2 regions of the Rheinheimera fenheensis genome follow, and region 1 is predicted to be linked to the other one. Evidence: predicted binding sites of a transcription regulator. Region 1 holds the regulator's gene; the other holds the start of a gene.
The links. Region 1 encodes FliA, which starts transcription of late flagellar genes. Its sites were predicted from a motif close to GCTAAAGTTNNNNNNNNNNCNGCCGATA; they were not measured.

Region 1 (8,391 bases):
GATGCCGATTTAAACTCGGGCTTAATTACCCAGGAAGATGCACGTAAACGGCGTGAAGAAGTGACCAGTGAAGCCGACTTTTACGGCTCGATGGACGGTGCCAGTAAATTTGTTAAAGGCGATGCTATCGCCGGTATCGTTATTCTGGTGATTAACCTGGTCGGTGGTTTGTTTATCGGCATGATGCAACACGACCTGTCGTTTGGCGAGGCGATGGAAATTTATACCCTGCTGACCATCGGGGACGGCCTGGTGGCACAAATCCCCGGTCTGCTGTTGTCGATTGGCACTGCCATTATTGTTACCCGGCAGAACAAGTCGGAAAACATGGGTGAACAGATGAGTGCCCAGTTGGGCAATGTGCAGGTGTTGTATGTCGCTACCGGTGTGTTAACCCTGATGGGGATAGTGCCTGGTATGCCGCACTTTGCCTTTCTATCATTGGCCGCGGTGGTGGGCGCCAGTGCCTATTTTATTCATAAACGGCAAAAAGAAGTGAGCGCCGAGCTAGTTAGCCGCAATGCAAACCCGGTCGCGCCGGTAGAATCTAATGTGGTTAAAGAGATTGGTTGGGACGATGTACAGGGCGTTGACACCATAGGGCTGGAAGTCGGGTACCGTTTAATTCCGCTGGTGGATAAATCCCAGGGGGGCGAGCTGTTAAGCCGCATTAAAGGCGTGCGTAAAAAGCTGTCACAAGAGCTGGGCTTTCTGATCCCCGCCGTGCATATCCGCGACAACCTGGATTTAGAGCCTAACAGCTATCGCATGACGTTAATGGGAGTGACCAGTGGCGAGGGCGAGCTGCGCCATGACAACGAGCTGGCGATTAACCCGGGCCAGGTGTTTGGTACGGTAAAAGGCATAGCGACCAAAGATCCGGCCTTTGGCCTGGATGCGGTGTGGATAGCCAAAGATCAGCGCGAACATGCACAAACCCTGGGCTACACCGTGGTAGACGCGGCAACGGTAGTAGCAACCCATTTAAGCCAGATTTTAACCAATCATGCTGCCAGTTTACTCGGCCATGAAGAGGTACAGAACCTGTTGGATATGCTGGCTAAGCACTCGCCCAAATTGGTTGAAGGGCTGGTGCCAGATACGCTGCCGCTCACTGCAGTGGTAAAAGTGCTGCAAAACCTGCTCAATGAAGGTGTGCCCATTCGTGATATGCGCACCATAGTGCAAACGCTGGTGGAATACGGTGCCAAGAGCCAGGACGTTGAAGTATTAACTGCCGCTTGTCGTATCGCGCTGCGCCGTCTAATCGTGCAGGAAGTGGGGGGCAGCCGCAAAGAAATTCCGGTGATTACCTTTGCGCCAGAATTAGAGCAGATGCTGCACCAGTCGATGCAGGCTGCCGGTAACGATGGCGCCGGCATAGAGCCTGGCCTTGCCGACCGTATTCAGCAATCGCTGCAACAGGCACATCAGGAGCAGGAGTTAAATGGCGACAGCGCTGTGTTACTGACGTCAGGAATTTTACGCTCGGTAATGGCACGATTCGTGAAGTACACCATTCCAGGGCTTAGGGTATTGTCCTATCAGGAAATACCGGACGATAAACAAATTCGTATTGTCAGCGTTATTGGCCAGGCAAGCTAGGAGTTAACCGATGAAAATTAAACGCTTTGTAGCAAAAGATATGCGCACTGCTTTGCAGGAAGTAAAAGACTTCCTCGGGCCAGATGCCATTATTCTGTCCAATAAGAAAGTCGCTGAAGGTGTTGAAATTGTTGCGGCGATTGACCAGGAAGCACAAACCAGTGCCAAGGCTCCGATTGCGGCTGTCAAGCCTGCGCAACCACGTTTTGTGGCGACTGTCGCTGATAATGATACCGATATGGCTGAGCCGGCCGCTGCGCCTGCCGACTCGTTAAAGGCCCTGCTGGCACGGCAAATGATTAAACAACAGGTTAGCCAAGGGGCTGCGGTCAAACCCGCAGCGGCGCAGCCGGCCCGAGCGGCTACCTTTGAGCGTCAAACTTCTGGCACTACGTCAGTGCAGGCCATTAACCCGCTGCAATTGACCGAGCTGAGCAAGCTGCAGGAGCAGCAAGCGAAGCTGGTGCAACAGCAAATGGACGCGATGCGCAATGAAATGCTGTCCATGCGCCAACTGTTGCAACATCAGGTATCCGGTTTAATGTGGCAGGATTTGGCACGGCGTGAGCCGGTGCGTGCGCTGGTGATTGAAAACTTGCAGCAACTCGGGTTGTCCGAGCAGGTAGCTGATCAGCTGGCGTGCTTTATGCCTGAAGACTTAAACACTGCCGATGCCTGGCAGGCAGCGCTGGAGCTGTTAAGCGGCCAGTTAAGCACCACTAACGATGATATTTTGCGACGGGGTGGCGTAGTAGCGCTGGTCGGCCCTACAGGGGTAGGTAAAACCACTACTGTAGCGAAACTGGCCGCTGAATTTGCCAAGCGGCATGGCGCTGATCAGGTTGCGCTTATTACCACCGACAGCTATCGGATAGGCGCTTTTGAACAGCTGGCTACCTTTGGCCGCATTATCGGCTGTCCGGTAAAACAGGCTAAAGACAGCGATGAGCTATCCTTGTTAATTAATCAGTTACAACAGCGCAAACTTATTCTTATTGACACCGCGGGAATGAGTCAGCGCGATGTGCGGTTGGCGGAAAAACTTGCCACGCTGGTGCATAATAGTCGTGTCAAAATAAAAAGTTATCTGGTATTGTCTGCCACAGCACAATCAAGGGTAATGCAGGAAAGCGTCGCGCATTTTAAACGCATTCCCCTGTCTGGTTGTATTTTCACCAAACTTGATGAATGCTTAAGTTTGGGTGAAGTGATCAATGTCGCTATAGCTAATGCACTGCCGGTCAGTTACTTGACCAACGGGCAACGTGTGCCGGAAGATATAGCGGTTGCCGATGCCCACACCTTGGTGCAGCAGGCAGAGAAATTACGAATCGCACAGAGTAGTACGGCACATCAGTGGTACAACGACGGGATGAGCCGCGCGGACGGAACCTATGCATAGTCATGTAAATATTGATGATCAAGCCAGTGGCCTGAGAAAAATGAATAAGCAGATGGTAAAAGTAATATCAGTAACAGGCGGTAAAGGCGGCGTGGGTAAAACCAACGTCACGCTAAACCTTGCCATGTCGCTGGCCCAACTGGGTAAGCGGGTACTGGTGCTGGATGCTGATCTGGGCCTGGCCAATTGTGATGTCATGCTGGGCCTGAGAGTTGAAAAAAACCTGTCACACGTGTTGGCTGGTGAAGTCGAGCTGGATGACATCATTATCGACGGCCCCTTTGGTATTAAAATTATCCCTGCCACTTCTGGCTCACAAAATATGACCGAATTGGCGCCAGCTGAACATGCTGGCCTGATCCGAGCCTTCAGTGAACTGAAAACCCCCGTTGATGTGCTGCTGGTAGATACGGCCGCCGGTATTTCCGACATGGTGCTGAGCTTTTCCCGCGCCTCGCAGGATGTGATGGTGGTGGTATGTGATGAACCATCATCGATAACCGATGCTTATGCGCTGATGAAAATTTTAAGCCGGGATCATGGCGTAGAAAAGTTTAAAATTGTTGCCAATATGGTACGCAGTTTAAAAGAAGGCCAGGAGCTGTTTGCCAAGTTAACCCGGGTCACAGACCGTTTTTTAGACGTCAATCTGGAGCTGGTTGCGACTATTCCCTATGATGAAAATGTGCGTAAAGCCGCACGTAAGCAAAAAGCCTTTGTTGATGCTTTTCCAAAAACGGCTGCCAGTATGGCGATCAAAAGCCTGGCACTGAAAGCTGCCAAATGGCCGTTGCCGGCGACTGCCTCCGGCCATCTGGAATTCTTTCTTGAGCAACTGGTTCAACCACAGGCAGACAGGGGGCTGGCGTGAACAGCAAAATTGCAGCCTATGGCGGAGTCGACCATATGCAGCAACTGGTCGAGCGCCACGCACCTTTAGTAAAACGTATTGCCTATCATTTGATGGCACGTTTACCGGCCAGCGTACTGGTAGATGATTTAATTCAGTCTGGCATGATTGGCCTGATTGAAGCGGCAAAAAATTTCGACGGCAGTAAAGGCGCCAGTTTTGAAACCTTCGCCGGCATCCGTATCCGGGGCGCTATGCTGGATGAAATGCGCCGTGGCGACTGGACACCACGCTCCGTACATCGTAATGCCCGCCTGATAGCAGAGACCATCGCAGAACTTGAAGCTATACACGGCCGTGATGTTAAAGACATTGAAGTTGCTGAAAAACTTGATATATCTTTAGATGAATACCATCATATGTTAAGTGATATCAGCAGTGGCCGCATTATCGGTATTGAAGATCTGGGCGTGTCAGAAGATGTGTTGGTTACCTCAGGTGATTCAGATTGCGACCACTTATATGAAACACAGGCAAATGATAGCTTCCACCAGGATTTAGCAAAAACAATCAGTAGTTTACCTGAGCGTGAAGCATTAGTGCTTTCGCTGTATTATAATGACGAGCTAAACTTGAAAGAGATTGGGGCTGTGCTGAATGTCAGTGAGTCCCGGATCAGTCAAATACATAGTCAGGCATTGGTCAGATTAAAAGCCAGAATGCAGGATTGGTTGTAACCTATTCTGAGATAACAGTAATATCTCGCCGGAGGGGATTTTGGATAAAAATATGAAAATTCTGGTGGTAGACGATTTCTCTACCATGAGACGCATAATAAAAAACCTATTGCGTGACCTTGGCTTTACCAATGTATCTGAAGCAGATGATGGCAGCACAGCCTTGCCCATGCTACAAAACGGCGACTTCGATTTTGTCGTAACTGACTGGAACATGCCAGGCATGCAAGGCATCGACTTGCTGCGCGCCATCCGGGCGGACGCCAAGTTAAAACATATTCCGGTGCTGATGGTAACGGCAGAGGCGAAGAAAGAGCAGATCATTGCTGCGGCGCAGGCCGGGGTAAATGGCTATATTGTAAAACCCTTTACCGCAGCCACGCTGCAAGAGAAGTTAGCTAAAGTGTTTGAACGGATAGGCTAACCGTAACTGACAAAGGAGCGTTGCCATGTCCGTAAGTACGGCGCCTATAATTTCACTAGAGCAAGCCAGAGAGCTGGTACAGCTGCTGGAAATGGGAGAGCACGACAGCGCTAATCAGCTGGTACAGCAGCTTGCTGTACCAGGTTCGTCAGAACTCTTTGCAGAAGTCGGTAAGTTAACCCGTCAGCTGCATGACTCATTGAAAAACTTCCAGATAGATCCCTCGCTGAACAACCTGTTGGAAGAAGATATTCCTGATGCAAAAAAGCGGCTTAATCATGTTATTGACATGACCGAGCAGGCCGCTAATCGCACTATGGATGCGGTGGAGTCCTGTCTGCCTATTGCTGATCAAATTTCACAACAGCTGGCAAAAATTCAACCGCAGTGGCAAAAGCTTATGCGGCGACAGTTGCAGCTGGGTGAATTTAAGGCACTTGTGCATCAGCTGGATGATTTCTTTCAGCAAGCCAACGGTGATTCCAATACCCTCAATTCGCTGTTAACCGATGTACTGATGGCGCAGGATTATCAGGATTTAACCGGCCAGATTCTGCGCCGGGTAATAGAGTTAGTGCGTGAAGTTGAAGAAAGCCTGATTGGTTTGTTAACGGCTTTTGGCCAGTCCAACATGATGATGCAGGCTGAAGCTAAGCCCGCCAGAGCCAAACCCAAAGCCCACGAAGCGGAAGGCCCGATTATCGATGCGGCTGAGCGTGATGATGTGGTAAGCGGTCAGGATGATGTTGACGATTTATTGTCCAGTTTAGGTTTTTAACAGAGGTGTCTTTGCATGAGCTTTGATATGGATGAAGATATACTGCAGGACTTCCTGGTTGAAGCCGGCGAAATCCTCGAGTTATTGCAGGAGCAGCTGGTAGAACTGGAAAATAATCCCGACGATGCCAACCTGCTTAATGCCATTTTCCGTGGTTTCCACACGGTAAAAGGCGGTGCCGGCTTTTTGTCACTGACCGAACTGGTTGACGCCTGCCACGGCGCCGAAAACGTATTCGACATATTGCGCACCGGTAAACGACGCGTAACACCTGAGCTGATGGACGTGATTTTGCAATCACTAGACAGCATCAATGCGATGTTTGTTGAAGTGCAAAACCGTCAACCGTTGACGCCGGCTTCGCAGGCCATTCTTGATGCACTGCATTATTATAGTGAGCCCGAGTCCAGCACTGCTGCTCCGGCACCTAGCGTCACTCAGGCACCAGTGGCGCCCTCACCGGCACCCGCACCAGCGGCCGAGGTTAAACCGGCAGCAGAGCAAGCGGCATCAGGGGATATCGATGAGATCACCGAAGAAGAATTTGACCGTTTGATGGATGAGCTTCACGGCAAAAAAGCAGCACCCAGTGCTTCATCAGCTGCAGTCACCCCCCCTGTTAGTGAAGTCAGTGCTGGCGGTGACGATATTACCGATGATGAGTTTGAGGCCATCCTCGATCAACTGCATGGTAAAGGCTCTTTCATACCAGACTCTGTTGCTAAGGCTGAGGGCAAAGCTGCGCCGGCAGAAAAAGCAACACCGACAAAAAATGCAAACAGCCAGGCCAGCAGTGGCAAAGCCGATGATGAAATTGACGATGCCGAGTTTGAGGCCTTACTTGACCAATTACATGGCAAAGGTAAAGCTCCCGCAGCAGTTACCCCCTCTGCCGCTGTGACGCCTGCTAAAGCAGAACCTGCAGCCGCGCCGAAAGCGGCCGCACCGGCACCTGCACCTAGTGCTGCCCCTGCAGCGCCGGTTGCTGCAGATAAAGCCGCCGCTGCTCAGCAAGCGGCACAGGCTGAGACCACAGTGCGGGTTGACACCAAGCGGCTGGACCAAATTATGAATATGGTCGGCGAGCTGGTGTTGGTGCGTAACCGTTTGGTGAGCTTGTCCGGTACCGTACAAAACGAAGAGATGAGCAAAGCCATCTCTAATCTGGATGTGGTGACTGCTGATATTCAGGGCGCGGTGATGAAAACCCGCATGCAGCCGATTAAAAAGGTATTTGGCCGCTTCCCCCGTGTGGTACGTGATTTAGCCCGTTCACTGCAAAAAGACATTGAACTGGTACTGGAAGGCGAAGAAACCGATTTAGACAAAAACCTGGTCGAGGCCTTAGCCGATCCTTTGGTGCACTTAGTGCGCAACTCTGTCGACCACGGTATTGAAATGCCGGAAGTGCGGCAAAAAGCCGGTAAAAAGCGCACGGGTACGGTTAAGCTCGCTGCGGCGCAGGCCGGTGACCATATATTGCTGACCATCCACGATGATGGTGCGGGTATGGACCCGGAAAAGCTAAAAGGCATCGCTATTAAGCGGGGCATTCTGGATACTGATGCTGCTGCACGGATGTCGGATACGGAAGCCTTTAACCTCATTTTTGCGCCAGGCTTTTCCACCAAGGAGCAAATCTCCGATATATCCGGCCGCGGTGTCGGCATGGATGTGGTGAAAACCAAAATTACCCAGCTTAACGGTACTGTGCATATTCACTCGAAAATGGGTGAGGGCACTTTACTGGAGATTAAGGTGCCGCTGACGCTGGCAATACTGCCAACCTTAATGGTGGTAGTCGGCAAACAAACCTTTGCCCTGCCGCTGGCGGGTGTCAGTGAAATATTCCATCTGGACCTAAATAAAACCAACGTGGTGGATGGTCAGTTAACAGTGGTGGTGCGCAACAAAGCCATACCGCTGTTTTTCCTCGAGCACTGGCTGGTCAAAGGCTCAGATAAAAAACGCCGTCGTGAGCAGGGCCATGTGGTAATTGTGCAGATTGGCACCCAGCAAGTTGGCTTTGTCGTTGACTCGCTGATTGGCCAGGAAGAGGTGGTAATTAAACCGTTGGACGCCCTGCTGCAAGGCACGCCGGGTATGGCGGGCGCCACTATTACCTCTGACGGTGGTATAGCGCTGATACTGGATGTACCTAACCTGCTGAAGCATTATGCGAAGAAATCAAAAATTAAGTTTGATCGCTTCAATAAAATGCACGCCTAAAGAGAGAGCATTATGGCGATTAGGGTGTTAGTGGTTGATGATTCGAGTTTTTTTCGCCGCCGGTTAACGGAAATATTGGCGAAGGATGGCGATATCAGCATTATCGACACGGCGATAAACGGTCGTGAGGCGGTAGATAAAGCCCTGGCATTAAAACCCGATGTCATCACCATGGATGTGGAGATGCCGGTGTTAGATGGCATCTCTGCAGTGCGCGAAATCATGGCGCAGCAACGTGTTCCTATTCTGATGTTTTCCTCGTTAACGCATGAAGGTGCCAAGGCAACGCTGGACGCGCTGGAAGCGGGCGCGGTCGATTTTTTACCGAAAAAATTTGAAGACATTGCCCGTGATAAAGACGAAGCC
Region 2 (8,391 bases), on a different contig from region 1:
CTAACAAGTTAAGTACAATCAAGCACTAGGAGGAACAGATCTGCACTTGCAGACCTGACTTAGTGTGCCGGCAAAGTGTGACAACCAGATGATTTTTCTGCGTCATATCGGTTACCATGTCATTCTTTTTCGACTGAAATGGCAGTATGAGCGCCAAGCCACAGCAGCGATTAGCAAAATATATTGCGATGTCTGGTCATTGCTCGCGCCGGGCGGCAGAGCGTCTTATCACCCAAGGCCGGGTAAGTGTGAATGGCATTTTGGCCAAACATACCGATACTGTCAGTAATGATGATGTTGTGATGATTGACCAGATAGTCCTGACACCGGCCAGCACGTTGCAGTATCTGGCATATCACAAACCTGTGGGCGTCGATTGCAATAACAGACCCGAGGATCCATCTAGTCTTTATCAGCTGCTGCGCACCTTACCACAACGCCTATTTGCCGTTGGTCGCTTAGATAAAGACTCGTCGGGTTTATTGTTGCTAACAAATGATGGCGCCCTGTGTCAGCGCCTTATGCACCCAAGCTTTTATCATGAAAAAGCCTATCAGGTACAAACCGACAAGACATTAACCGCAGAACATATTGAGAAGTTAGCCTCTGGCGTAAGCTGGCAGTTGGGCGCGACGCAATACCACTCCCGGCCCTGCCCTGTGATACAAACCGGTGAACACATTTTTGATATCACGCTAACCCAAGGCCTACATCGACAAATTCGTTATATGTGCAAAGCAGTGGACTTAAAGGTGCTCAAACTGCAGCGTTATCGCATTCATAACCTGCTGCTTGGCGATCTAGCTGCGGGTGAGCTGCGGGATCTTCGCGCAGACGAACTATCCACGCTGCTTGCGCTTAGCGATAACATACAGCCAGAGGCATAGCATCAGCGTAACGCCGTACATCAATAAAGCGCCAACAACCACACCGCGCCAGTGCAACCACTGCCAAAACGGTTGCAGATACAAACTGCCGGTACTGGCACCGACATAATAAAACACCAGATATAGCGCACTGGCACTGGCTTTGGCTTTTTCTGCACACTGTGTTACCCAGCTGCTAGCCAGTGAGTGGGTGAGGAAAAAACCAAAGGCATTAATAAAAAAACCACTGACAATAAGCCAAAGCTGGCAACTTAACGTTAAACAGGTACCCAGCATTAAAATGATGACGCCGAGCGCCATACCCAGAGGCACCGGCATGCGCTGCGCTAATTTACCGGATAAGGCAGAACCTATGGTGCCGGTAAAATAACTGACAAACAGCAAGCCAATCCAGAAACTGGAGAGCTGATAAGGTGCATCTGACAGAACAAAAGCGATATAGGTGTATTGATTGAGAAATATAAAAAAGTTTAAGCCGCCAATCAGGTAAGTCAGCAGTAGTAACGGCTGGCGCAGATGAAACAGATTATTGCTAACGGCATCGGCTATACGAAAAGGCTTAGCATTAAAACGGGCAGCAACAGGTAAATCACGCCAGATAAGGTAACAGCTTATTACGCCTAATAGCGCCATAGGCCAGAACACCCATTGCCAATGGCCAATATCAGCCAAAGCGCCGGCCATCAAGCGGCCACTAATACCACCCAGCGAATTGGCACTGATGTAATACCCCACCGCCGCGACCAGCGCTGGCTTGCTGTACTCCTCGCCCATATAGGCGATAGCGATTGCTGGCAGGCCGCCAAGAAAGAAACCTTGTAACGAACGAAACAGGATAAGTGAGCTAAAGCTTTCAACCTGAGTCAGCGCCACTGTTGATAGCGTCATCCCACAAAGCGTTATGACTAATAGCTTTTTTCGCCCCCAGGCGTCTGACAGAGCAGCATAAATCAGTAAAGACACCCCAAGGCACAAAGTACCCGCGGCATAGGCCCAGTTAGCTTGCAAAGGTGTAAGCGAAAACTGCCGGCTAAGCTCGGGCAATAGCGGCTGTAGTAAGTGTAAATTGGCAAATACCACCACAGCAGCCAAACATAATGCGAAGGTGGCGCGATAAAATGCCGGACTTTTATACTCTATCAACGCTACGCAGCCTTTGTTTAAAATGGCTGCATTATAAACGAAACCAACGTCAATTAAGTGCTTCAGCACAATAAAAAAGCGGCACTCAGGCCGCTTTTTGTATCATGTGTTAGGCTATCAGAACTTCAGGCTGTAACGTACACCAAACTCACTGGCATCATTGCTCATAATACGCAGAATATAGTCGCCGGTATTTAAGCGGGCGTTGTCATAACGCTTATCAAAAATATTCTGGCCATACAGCGCTACTGTCCAATTGGCATCGGCAGGCACATAGCTGATATCCATATTAACTAATTCACGGTTATCAATCAGTGTTAATCGGCCTGGATCAGAACTTGGCTCACCGTACATCTCACCGCGGTAGGAGTAGTCGATTCGCGTGGTTATCATGCTGCCATTTTCCAGCACAAATTCATAAGATGGGCTGATAGAGGCTGTCAGCTCTGGTGTTAATGGCGCTACCGGTTTCACGCCATCCTGCTCATCCACATCAACATCGATATAACCTAAGCTGGTATGCAATTTAAAGCCATCGGTAACGTAAACCGTGCTTTCCCACTCAACTCCCCGAGAGCGCTGTTTTACCACCAGATTGGTGGTATTAAAACCGCCCACTGCCGTTGTACTTACCTGATAGGGCAAATCATCATATTCGGTATTAAATAACGCGATACTCATGCTGATATCGCTGGTTACCTGGCCTTTTACACCAACTTCGTAGTTAACTGCAGTAATGTTATCCGACGCTACAAAACACGCTGGGTTGCCGAATAAACAGTAAGGCCGCGCCGGGAACTGCCCTGACTGATAACCACTTTGAACGCTACCATACAGGTTCATGCCATTGTCCAGGCGATAATTTGCCGACAAATCAAAGCTTACTTGGCTCCAATCATCTTCTGCGGCAAAAGGACCAATACCGACATTTGCCACCGCCGACTTTTTGTCCTTGTTATAGCGCACACCACCGGCGATGCGTAGATCGTCGGTCAGGTTATAGCCTACATTGACAAACACCGCGCGACTGGTTGCCTCTTGATCCAGTTCTAACAGGTTTACACCAGCATTAAAGCGGGAATCCTCGCCCTGACGGTTGCTGCCTTCTTCCTTAAACCAATACAAGCCAGAGACAAAATCAAAGTCGCCAAAGTAACCGTTTAACTGCAGCTCGGCTGACGTTTGATCAGCTTCCCCCCGCTCTGGATAATGGTCCAGCGCGTAAATAGTGCCGTCATCATCCAGGCCAGCTTTGTACTCAGACGAGCGACGGCTGATAATAGCGCGGGTAGATAAGTTATCACTAAAGTTCCAATCTGCGGTTAACGAAATGCCGTCAGCCTGGTTGCTTACTTCGGTAACTTCTTTGGTGCCGGTAGCGTTGTCATAGGGGTTAGCCGCGACATCGGTATTGCGCAGTGGGCCAGATGGCAATGGCGAGCCAAACCGCTCACCGGTGTAGTAAGCACCCGTTGGCACTTCGTCAATTAATGTCGTGTAAGGCCGCAAACCACCTTCACCATCGTTTGCATCGGCCGTCAGTACCAGGCTAAAGTCTTTGTTCGGTGCAAATTTTACCGACAAACGACCATACGTATCTTCTGTTTCACCGACGTCATATTTTGCATCAGGTACGTTAATAAACTTACCCAAGCCATCGCGCCTGTTGTAACCGGCATTGACGTTAAATGACACCTCTTCTGTCAGGCCTGCATTAACAAACACATCGCCTTTAACACGGCCACGGCTACCGGCTTGTAAGGTTACCTTTCGTAGCGTGGTTTGGTCCGGCTGCTTGGTAATAATATTTATCGCACCACCAATAGAGTTACGGCCATAGAGTGTGCCTTGTGGGCCGCGCAATACTTCAACACGTTCGATATTATTCAGGTTCCAGTTTTGCCCAACCTGACGGCCAAGGTATACCCCATCGACATAAACGCTAACACCAGGATCAGTCGTGATCAGGTGATCCTGCAAACCAATGCCGCGAATGAACGGGTTAGCCGATGAAGTATGGCCTGCGGAGAAACCGGTAACGTTAAGGTTTGGCACAAACTTACCCACATCGGTTAAATCTGTAATGCCCTGCTCAGCCAGCGCATCACCGCTAAAAGCGCTGATTGCCACCGGCACTTCATAAATTACCTGCGCCCGTTTGGTTGCGGTAACGGTGATTTTTTCTATTTTGCTTGTATCTTCAGCACTCTCAGTAGCTTGTTGCGCCAGCACAGAGCCAGACAGCACACCACTTAAAGCAAGGGTTAATAAACTTAGCGACGTAGTCAGTTTGTGTACTGAATTGTTGTTTTTGCTATTCAATGTCGTCTCTCCACAAAACATTTCACCGGGCGGCTTCCCAGCGTCGCAATAGTATATCTGATCCTGCTAACACGCTAAGCAGCCCAGGTTATCTTTTTATGTGTTTAAATCTGTATCTATTCAGCATTAAAAAAATATTTTCAGCACCACCTAAAGTTTTAACCTCTGCTGCCGATAACCGTGAAACGACTATACTTATGCACGTTATGTCGGTGCCAGTCATGTCGGCCAGAATCAGGAGCAGCATCATGGCGATATCTTCCTCAAATACATCCGCCGGTAGCACAGCGGTAAACCAGCCCGCCAAAAGTAATAATGCACCAGCAAAATCAGACGATCCTCGTAATGTAAGAGAGCAAGCCCGACAGGTACAAAACACGGCCATTTTAAAAGCCAATGAGCAGGTGTCACTACGCAGCAATAATGACTCGTTAAGCCTGCTATACAAAACCGCGCTGGAAGGCATTAATACCGAGCTTGAGCCTGTGATGGGCGAAAACGCCGCGCAAAAGATTTACGACAGCGGCATAGATACCTCGCCAGAGGCTACGGCAGAGCGGATTGTGTCTTTTGCCACGGGCTTTTATGGCCGCTATAAAGAGCTAAACCCAGACAAAAGCGAAGAAGAGAACCTGAATAATTTTCTTAGCATTATCGGTGGCGGTATCGATAAAGGTTTTGCCGATGCCAAAGATATATTAAAAGGCTTAAAAGTGTATGAAGGCGAAGTAGAAAGCGGGGTTGATAAAACCTACAGCCTGGTGCTGCAGGGGCTAAATAACTTCCGCGAAAAAATGCTCGAGCTTGCGGGTAACAATCAAGACGCTGACACCACAAGCAATGTCAGCAACAACAGCACGGTTTAAACCGTGCTGTGCTCTTTTGCCTTGTCGGCCGTTTCGCCATTATGTAGCCGGGTGACCAGCAGCTGATCAATCTTGTAGCTGTCGATATCTACCACCTCAAACTTATAGCCACCGTGCAGCACAAAGTCGGTGCGTTTCGGAATTTTGCGCAGGCTGTACATCATAAAGCCGGCTATAGTTTCGTAGTTTTCCGGACTGGGAAAACTGTCGATATCCAGCACCCGCATCACATCCTGCAGCGGCGTTAACCCCTCTACCAGCCAGGAGTTGGCATCACGCGCCACAATTTGCTCTTCTTCAGAGCTGACCAGCTCGCCCATCACAATACTCATTACGTCTTTGAGCGTAATAATGCCGACCACCAGCGCATACTCGTTCATGATGATGGCAAAATCGACACCAGCCGACTTAAAATGCTCCAGCACTTCATATAATGACAAGGTATCGGGGATGATCAGCGGCGAGCGCACTATGCCTTCTTTTTTCAGCGAAATCGGTTGGTTATGCAGTACCTGCATCAGAATATCGCGGGTATCGACATAGCCCACGACCTTATCCAGCACACCATCCACTACCAAAAACTTGGCATGCGGGTGTTCCGCCAGCTTGGTTTTGATATTGTCCTGTGTTTCATCCAGAGTGAAAAAGATCAGGCTTTCACGCGCTGTCATTGCCGACGTTACCGTGCGCGATTCCATATCAAATACGTTTTCCAGTAACTGATGTTCATGCTCTTGCAGCACCCCCGCCTGAGCACCGGCTTCCATCATGGCAATAATATCGTCTGGCGTAATGTCGTCTTTTCGCATGGTTGGCACGTTAAACAGGCTGAAAAACCAGTTAGCTAAGCCGTTAAACAACCAGACAAAGGGCTTCAACAACGTAATTAACAGCAGCATTGGGTTGACCACCCGGGTGGCAATTTTCTCCGGTGCTATCATTGCCAGCCGCTTAGGCATTAAGTCGGCAAACAAAATAAACAACGAGGTGACAAAAAACACCGATAAAGCAAAACCGGCACTGCTCACCCAGCTGCCGTTAAACATCAGCGCCAATAAAGCGCTGAAATAAGGCGTAAAGGCGGACTCGCCCAAAATACCGCCCAGAATTGCCACCGCATTTAAGCCAATTTGCACTATGGTAAAAAAGTTGCCCGGATGCTCTTGTAGCGCCAGTACTTTCTCAGCGTTGGCATTGCCTTCACTGGCCATCAGCCGCAAGCGCATTTTGCGCGATGCCGCCAGCGCAATTTCAGATACTGAAAAAAACGCGCTGCCCGCCACTAATAACAGCATTAGCAACATATATTCCAGCGTGGTCATATTTACTCCCGTAAAACTGCGCCGCCAAAGCGGCTCATAACAGCTGCCAGTATAGCGCTGTTAGATGACGAAACCTGCTAAGGTGCTGAAAATATTCAGCGAAAAAATATCGTCTGGCCAGCGCAATAACCTAAAGCCACACTATACTTCAGACGATAATCCCCCCCTGCCCCGGAGGCACTATGAAAACTTTGCTCGTTCCCGTTATGGCGTTATTGCTAAGCGCACCAGCGCTGGCTGATGATCAGTTATTCAGCAGTATCTGCGGTTATGTAAAAGACGACAACCGGAATCAGCTGCGTAAAACCCTGACCGATAACAAACTAAACGTCCGTAAAATCTTTGACAGCCTAAAATGTGACAACGACAACCTGCTGCAATTTGCCGTTCGCAGTGATGCCTACGAGTCCGGTACTTTTATCATCAAGCAAATGCCGGCAAAAACCCTGGCCGAGTTTGATTATGACAGCTGGGCAAACAGTAACGGCTTTAGCGCTTCGCCCTTGGTAAACGAAATACGCGCCCGTATTGGCCAGTAATAAACGTGTTGTCATAAAAGTTATGGCTGCAAAGATGATATATTGCAGCCGTAACGCTAGCTTTTCGGCGAGTCAGATTAGCGCAAAGGCCAGCGCCAGGCTACGACCGCTTAATACCAGGCTTATTAACAGCACTATGCTACCCAGTACATTCTGCCAACGGTTGTTTTTGTATTGCCCCAGCACTGCATGGTTCATCGCCAGTAATAAGCAACAGCAAATCAGCGGCAGTAAAATGCCATTCGCCACCTGCGCGAACCAAATCACCTGCACAGGACGAATACCCAGTGATGCCAGCAGCACACCGCAAATGATAATAAGCAGCCAGGTTAAACGAAACAGCGGCTGGGTCAAATCCAGCGGCTTACCTAAAATGCCCGCCAACGCATAGGCGGCGGCTAAAGGGGCGGTAATGGCCGATGATAAACCTGCTGCCAGCAAACCCAATGCTAAACACCAGGTAGCGGCATTACCAAATAACGGCATTAAACTCTGTGCCAGCTGACTAACATTCTCCAGTTGCTGGCCGCTGCCAAAAAAGGCCGCAGCCGCAGTGGACACTATCGCAATGGAGATCAGACCGCCAAGCGGTATCGCCATTGCAATATCAGCCCGTGCAGCGCTAAGTGCCATTGGCGTATCAAGCCGCGCTTTCGGCCATTTTTGTGCCGCGCTGGCCGCATGCAAAAATAACGAATACGGCACCACGGTTGTGCCAATCAACGCAATTACGGTTAGTGTCGCCCCGGCAGGCAGCTTCAGCAAAAACATGCCATTTAGCAAAGCCATTACATCTGGCTTAGTCAGCACCATAGTGCCAATAAACGCCAGGCTCATCAGTAGCACCAGCACAATTAAACAGCGCTCTATCCACTGATAGCGGCCAAACCACAGCACTGTGGCGGCGATAACCCCCAGCAACAGTGCCCACAGATTGAGGCCGCTGGCCGCCTGCCAGTGGCGGATAACACTGATATGGCCAAACAGTGCATCGGCGCCCAATGCCGCCCCGCTGATATTACCGCCCTGATAAGCGCTATTGCCAATGACAATAGCCGCAATAACTAACAGCAACAGCGGCCAGCGCAGCAGCGGCTGTGTCACTAGGGTTCGCAGGTTTTCTCCCAGCCCCTGGCCGGTGACGATACCTAAGCGCGCCGCCATTTCCTGTAGAATCGTGGTCGCAACTACCGAAAATAGCAGCGCCCATAACAAGGCATAGCCAAAGTTGGCACCAGCCAGCGAAGCAGTGATCACCGTGCCGGGGCCAATAAAAGCGGCGGTTACCAGCGCTGCCGGGCCAAAACGGGAG

Region 2: the regulator FliA is predicted to act here: its motif matches at 4,502-4,529, upstream of ABGI61_RS06730 (DUF5610 domain-containing protein).

Annotation. Positions count from the first base shown of each region.
Region 1 is NZ_JBDPJM010000004.1:103,607-111,997, reverse strand. It holds gene flhA (flagellar biosynthesis protein FlhA) at 1-1,605, shown strand, start outside; gene flhF (flagellar biosynthesis GTPase FlhF) at 1,616-3,007, shown strand; gene ABGI61_RS07815 (MinD/ParA family protein) at 3,000-3,878, shown strand; gene ABGI61_RS07810 (RNA polymerase sigma factor FliA) at 3,875-4,594, shown strand; gene cheY (chemotaxis response regulator CheY) at 4,647-5,018, shown strand; gene ABGI61_RS07800 (protein phosphatase CheZ) at 5,044-5,796, shown strand; gene ABGI61_RS07795 (chemotaxis protein CheA) at 5,812-8,025, shown strand; gene ABGI61_RS07790 (protein-glutamate methylesterase/protein-glutamine glutaminase) at 8,038-8,391, shown strand, end outside.
Region 2 is NZ_JBDPJM010000003.1:253,551-261,941, reverse strand. It holds gene ABGI61_RS06745 (pseudouridine synthase) at 147-887, shown strand; gene ABGI61_RS06740 (MFS transporter) at 840-2,030, opposite strand; gene ABGI61_RS06735 (TonB-dependent receptor) at 2,148-4,352, opposite strand; gene ABGI61_RS06730 (DUF5610 domain-containing protein) at 4,601-5,218, shown strand; gene paeA (polyamine export protein PaeA) at 5,215-6,540, opposite strand; gene ABGI61_RS06720 (DUF3718 domain-containing protein) at 6,723-7,079, shown strand; gene ABGI61_RS06715 (Nramp family divalent metal transporter) at 7,152-8,391, opposite strand, start outside.